2 regions of the Paenibacillus terreus genome follow, and region 1 is predicted to be linked to the other one. Evidence: predicted binding sites of a transcription regulator. Region 1 holds the regulator's gene; the other holds the start of a gene.
The links. Region 1 encodes Rex, which represses fermentation and respiration genes when NADH is low (regulators of the CRP and FNR family bind a similar motif). Its sites were predicted from a motif close to TTGTGAAATATTTCACAA; they were not measured.
Positions count from the first base shown of each region.

Region 1 (3,169 bases):
CGCCTCTCCCGGAGAGACCGGACAATTCTCTGCCAGGTTCAAGCCTTCCGCCAAACCGAAGGGCTGGGGGGATGCGGAGCAGCTGGAAAACCAGATCTATGTCGGGCTCGGGGAAATCGTCCGCAAGGGAGACAGAATTTTGCAGGAAATCAAGGACGAGCAGGACGATTACGGTGCAGAAAGCCTCGTCACTGATATTGCAGGACTGTTTAAAGATCTGGCAGCCTTCCGTGACAGCCTTCGCTTCTTTATTAAAATGGATGACCTGACGACTGTGTACTGGCTTGAAGCGAGCGGCCAATTTAAAGGGAAATCGCTGCAATTTTATGCCGTGCCGGTGGATGTCAGCCAGCAGCTGAAGGAGATGTTTTTTGACAAGAAAAAAAGCGTGGTGCTTACCTCCGCTACCTTGTCCGTGGATAAATCATTTCAGTACATGATTGACCAGCTTGGTCTTCAGGAGGCAGCGGAGGCAGGCGGTCTGCTAACATCCCTGCTGCCGTCCCCGTTCAACTATCGGGAGCAGGCGCTGCTGGTCGTCCCGCGGGATTTCCCGAGCGTAAAAGGGACCGTCGGGGACGCCAGATTCGTAGACATGCTTGTGGACTCGCTGCGCAGCGCAGCTCAGGCAACGCAAGGACGGATGCTTGTGCTCTTTACCTCGTACAGGATGCTTAAGCAGGTATACGAGCCGCTCAAGGAGGCGCTGGCATCGAGCGAAATTACGGTGTTGGGGCAGGGCATGGACAGCGGCAGCCGCAGCAAGCTGACACGAAGGTTCCAGGAAGCCAAGGCATCTGTCCTGCTTGGTACAAGCAGTTTCTGGGAGGGCGTTGATATCCCCGGGCAGGCCTTGACCTGTCTGGCCATTGTCAGACTGCCTTTCCAGCCCCCGAACAGCCCGCTGCTGGAGGCGAAGAGCGAACTGCTTCAGGAGCAGAAGAAGAACCCGTTCATGAAGCTGTCCGTGCCGCAGGCGGTCATCCGCTTCAAGCAGGGCTTCGGGCGCCTCGTTCGTACAGCCAAGGACCGTGGAGTAGTCATCGTGTATGATACCCGTGTCATCGAATCTTATTACGGGAAGCACTTTCTCTACTCCCTGCCGGGGCCGAAAATAGAGCATATGCAAACAGAGCAGATGGTGCCCCGTATTTCCGAATGGCTTCATGAGGAAGCGGGCAGCTAATAAAGCTCATAACGTTTCATTAGTCCGTGAATTTAGGAGGATTATGCATGAAAGCAGACAAAATATCCGAGGCCGTGGTGCGCAGGCTGCCCGTCTACCTGCGCTATCTGAACGAGCTTCATAAGCGGGAGGTCACGACGGTTTCATCCCAGGAGCTCGGGCAGAAGCTGGACCTGAATCCGGCGCAGATCCGCAAGGATCTGGCTTATTTCGGCGATTTCGGACGCAAGGGCATCGGCTACGATGTAGTGTATCTGATCGATAAAATACGCCATATTCTCAAAATAGACCAGCAAATCAACGTTGCGCTGGTAGGGGCCGGTAATCTCGGACAGGCGCTGTCCAATTACAACGCTTATTTAAAGGATAATATGAAAATTGTGGCGGTTTTCGACTCCTCGCCGGCCAAGATCGGGCACCAAATCAACACCCTGACCGTACAACCGATGGACGAGCTGAGAGAAACGGTCAGACAGCTGCACATCCGGATCGGAATTATTACCGTACCGGATTTTGAAGCCCAGCGTGTGGCTGACGAGATGATCGAGAGCGGTATTGGGGCGATTCTGAATTTCGCCCCGACCATCATCAAGGCACCTCCGCATATCCGCATTCATGCCACGGACTTTACGACAGACCTGCTGAGCCTGGCCTATTACCTGGAGAACGGAAAGGATGACAATGAAAATGACGACCAATAAATGGTTGATTAAAAATGGGGCATTCGCGGTGAATCGTGAGGAAAAAGCGGTTGTCCACGGCTATATGATCATTGAAGACAGCCGGATCACCTATATCGGAGAAGAGCTGCCCGCAGGAGAGGAAGCCACAGAGGCGGTTGACGGCACAGGGCTGCTCTTCCTGCCGGGTCTGATCAATACGCACGGGCATGCCGCCATGTCGCTGCTGCGGGGCTATGGAGACGATATGGTGCTGCAGGAATGGCTGCAAACAAAAATGTGGCCCATGGAAGCCAAATTTACCGCCTCCGATGTTTACTGGGGGACGTCGCTGTCCGTACTAGAAATGCTCAAGGGAGGCACAACGGCTTTTCTGGATATGTATGACCATATGGATGAAGTAGCCAAGGTGGTCGAGCAATCCGGCATCCGCGCCAGCCTCATGCGCGGCGCCATCGGACTGTGCTCGGAAGAGGAGCAGCGCGCCAAACTGGCGGAGGCTGTTGCCTTTGCGAAGAACTGGCACGGTCAGGCGGGCGGCCGGATCACGGCCATGATGTCCCCGCATGCGCCTTATACCTGCCCGCCGGCCTTTATTGAGCAGTTTGTGCAGGCGGCTCATGATCTCGATTTGCCGCTCCACACCCACATGTCGGAAACGGCGGCCGAGGTGGAGCAGAACGTACGAGAATATGGTCTTCGTCCCGTTGCGCATCTGGATAAGCTGGGCTTCTTCTCCCGTCCTTCCCTGGTCGCGCATGCCGTGCATTTGAATGATGAAGAGATTGCCCTGCTTGCGGAGCGCAAGGTGGCCGTTTCCCACAATCCGGGAAGCAACCTCAAGCTCGCCAGCGGAGTGGCGCGGGTGACAGAGCTGCTTAAAGCAGGGGTAACCGTGTCGCTCGGAACGGACAGTCCGGCAAGCAACAACAACCTGGACATGTTCGAGGAAATGAGGCTGGCCGCTTTGATTCATAAGGGTGTCACAGGCGACCCGACAGCCGTTCCGGCGGGCGAAGCCCTGCGCATGGCTACGGAATATGGTGCCAAATCGATTGCCCTGAAGGAAGTGGGATCGCTCTCTGCGGGCAGCAAGGCCGACTTTATTGCCTTGAATATCGACCAGCCGCATTTTCTGCCGAAAACGGATCTCGTTTCCCACGCCGTGTACTCGGCCAGCGCCAAGGATGTTCTGCACGTCTGGGTAGACGGCCGTCAGGTTGTCAGGAACGGCGAATGCCTGACCATGGATGAGGAACGGATCAAGCACGAAGCGCAAGCGGCGTTTACCGGCCTGCTCTCC
Region 1 is NZ_JBHIRX010000005.1:161,921-165,089, forward strand. It holds gene dinG (ATP-dependent DNA helicase DinG, 3'-5' exoribonuclease type) at 1-1,186, shown strand, start outside; gene ACE5KN_RS11935 (redox-sensing transcriptional repressor Rex) at 1,234-1,887, shown strand; gene ACE5KN_RS11940 (amidohydrolase) at 1,874-3,169, shown strand, end outside.

Region 2 (3,169 bases), on a different contig from region 1:
TATCTTTTTTTCAGTTTCTTTTCCAGCAAGCCGGTTTCAGACACTTTAATTACACCTGAGGAGGCTACACAAATGAAAATTGCAGTGATCGGATGCACGCACGCGGGGACAGCAGCCATCGTCAATACGGCCAAATTATATCCTGACGCACAAATTACCGTTTATGAGCGCAATGATAATATTTCGTTTCTATCCTGTGGGATTGCATTGTATGTCGGAGGAGTGGTGAAGGACCCTGAAGGCTTGTTTTATTCGTCTCCTCAGCAGCTTGCCGATCTGGGCGTAGTCACCAAAATGCTTCATGAAGTAACCTCGGTGGATACGAAAACCAAGTCGCTGCGCGTACGCAATCTTGAAACCCAGGAGGAATTTACAGATACGTATGACAAGCTGATCATGACGACCGGCTCGTGGCCGATCATTCCGAAGCTGGAAGGCATTGAGCTTGACAATATTTTGCTTTCAAAGAACTATAACCATTCCAACACCATTATTGAAAAAGCGAAAAACGCCAAGCGGATTACCGTTGTAGGCGCTGGATACATTGGCATCGAGCTTGTGGAAGCTTTCCAGATGAATGGCAAGGAAGTTACATTGATCGACAGCATGGACCGCATTTTGAACAAATATCTGGATGCCGGGTTTACGGACAGAATAGAGAAATCGTTGAAGCAGCAAGGTATTCAGCTTGCCCTGGGTCAAACGGTGAATCGATTTGAAGGCCGGGACGGAAAGGTTGCGAAAGTCATCACCTCCAAAGGGGAGTATGAGACCGATCTGGTCATTCTCTGCATCGGCTTCCGTCCGAATACCGATTTGCTGAAAGGTCAGGTCGATATGCTGCCGAACGGTGCCATCATCGTTAACGATTATATGCAGACCAGCCATCCTGATATCTATGCCGCCGGGGACAGCTGTGCGATTCACTATAATCCTACGGGTAAAAATGCATACATCCCGCTGGCCACAAATGCGGTCCGGATGGGCACGCTGATCGCCCGCAACCTTATGCAGCCGACCATCCCGTATATGGGGACCCAGGGCACTTCGGGCATCAAAATATATGAACAAAATATTGCAGGAACAGGCTTGACCGAAACAGCGGCAAAAGACGAAGGGATGCAGGTGGAGGCGGTTACGATCGAGGACAGCTACCGTCCGGAATTTATGCCTACAGCGGAAAAAGTGCTGCTGAAGGTTGTATATGAACGGGATTCGCGCCGGATCGTCGGTGCGCAGCTGATGTCGAAAGCGGAGCTTACACAATCGATCAATACCCTGTCGGTCTGCATTCAGAACCGGATGACCGTCGATCAGCTCGCCTTTATCGACTTCTTCTTCCAGCCGCATTACAACAAGCCATGGAACTTCCTGAATACAGCCGGGCTGCAGGCTCTTCCGCCGGTGAAAAACAAGGAAGCTGTAACTCTGTAATAATCCGCTAAAAAACTGTGATATTGTTCACTTAATTGCCATGAAATCCGGCTCTGCCTGCTCTCTGAATATTGTAAAATGAAGTATATCAAATCATTAGATCATGAGTCATGGATAAGGGGGAGGAACCGTCTTGTTTTGGATTGCATTTATGATTGCGCTCGGAGCAATCGGTTTTGTAGCTATCAGCTGGTTTATGAAGCAGCTCGAGAAAGAAGAATATAATTAATTACGATGTGTTATACAGGCGGCTTCCAGGAGGAGGCTGCTTTTTTGCATATATGCCATTCTTTTAGTATGTGATAAATTTCACTACTTTCATCTCCGGGACCTTCTAAACTGAAAGAAACAGAAGAAGTATTAAGGTGAAGGAGAGAAGAGGATGGCTACTTATAAACCGAAGCAAATTGCGGAACTGACGGTTGAAACCGGTGTTCATAAAGCCCATAATCCGTGGCAGACGGCGGTCATACTTGGCTTTCTGGCAGGCGCTTTTATTGCTCTGGGCTTTTTATTGGACATCAGGGTGATCGCAAGCGCTCCCGCAGAATGGGGAAGTATCGCCAACTTTATCGGTGCTGCGGTGTTCCCGGTGGGGCTGGTGCTTGTATTGCTGGGCGGGGGCGAGCTGCTGACCGGAAATATGATGGCGGTTCCCCTGGCCCGCATGGCCGGCCGTATCACGACAGGAGAGGTAATACGAAATCTGGTGCTGATCACGCTGGGGAATTTTGCTGGCGCACTGTTTGTCGCTTATTTTTTCGGTCATGTGGTGGGATTGACGGCGAGCGGGCCTTATCTGGACAAAGTGGTGGAGATGGCAGGGCACAAAATTCATGATTCCTTATGGCAGTCCTATTTGTCCGGCATCGGCTGCAACTGGCTTGTCGCACTGGCGGTTTGGCTGTCCTACGGCAGCGACTCCATGAGCGGAAAAATTATGGGCATCTGGTTCCCGACCATGGCCTTTGTGGCCATCGGTTTTCAGCACGTTGTGGCCAATATGTTCCTGATTCCGGCGGCGATCTTTGCGGGCCATTTTACATGGCTCGATTATCTCCGCAATTTCGTGCCGGTATGGCTGGGCAATCTGACAGGCGGAGGCCTGTTTGTGGCGGGGGCCTACTGGCTGGCATATTTGAAGGATTTTAAGGCTGAACCGAAAACGCACGCCCTGGTCATTCAGGAAAAAGAGGCTGCCCATCCGCAAGCAGCGCCGGACCAGGCTGTATAGTCTCATATTTAAAGTGTGTGTTCAAAAAGTCAGGTTTTCAGCACCGAAGCCTATGCTTCCGAAGTGCGTTTTTTCAAAACGCTTGAGTTGAATGAAGCTAGGGACTGAGGAGCGGAGCGTACTTGGGGTACGTGAGCACCTGAAATGTTTCCGCAGGAAACATGCTTCGTAAGCATACGCTTAGGCCCGGCTGAATTCAAGATTCGATGTCGAGTCCGCTTCCTGACTAGCTTCGTGATCAAAAGATGACTTTTTGAACTACCTCTTAAAATAAATTCGCCATGTCAGGTTCGGGGGAACGTAACCTGTCATGGCGAATTTTTTTGGGAGTGGTCCATGTATGGCAGGAGGCAGAGTGTGCGCTCTCCATCCTTGCCTTGATTATTTCTTACCCTGCAAGCAGATTCTTGAAACAGCCCGCTGCAAGAAAAACGTCTTTCGGCGTAATACACAGAAGGCAGGGCGCGTTAGCGGTAGTTTTTCCTGCGATTACAGCATTGT
Region 2 is NZ_JBHIRX010000003.1:212,705-215,873, reverse strand. It holds gene ACE5KN_RS07900 (FAD-dependent oxidoreductase) at 73-1,434, shown strand; gene ACE5KN_RS07895 (formate/nitrite transporter family protein) at 1,817-2,668, shown strand.
Region 2: the regulator Rex is predicted to act here: its motif matches at 1,732-1,749, upstream of ACE5KN_RS07895 (formate/nitrite transporter family protein).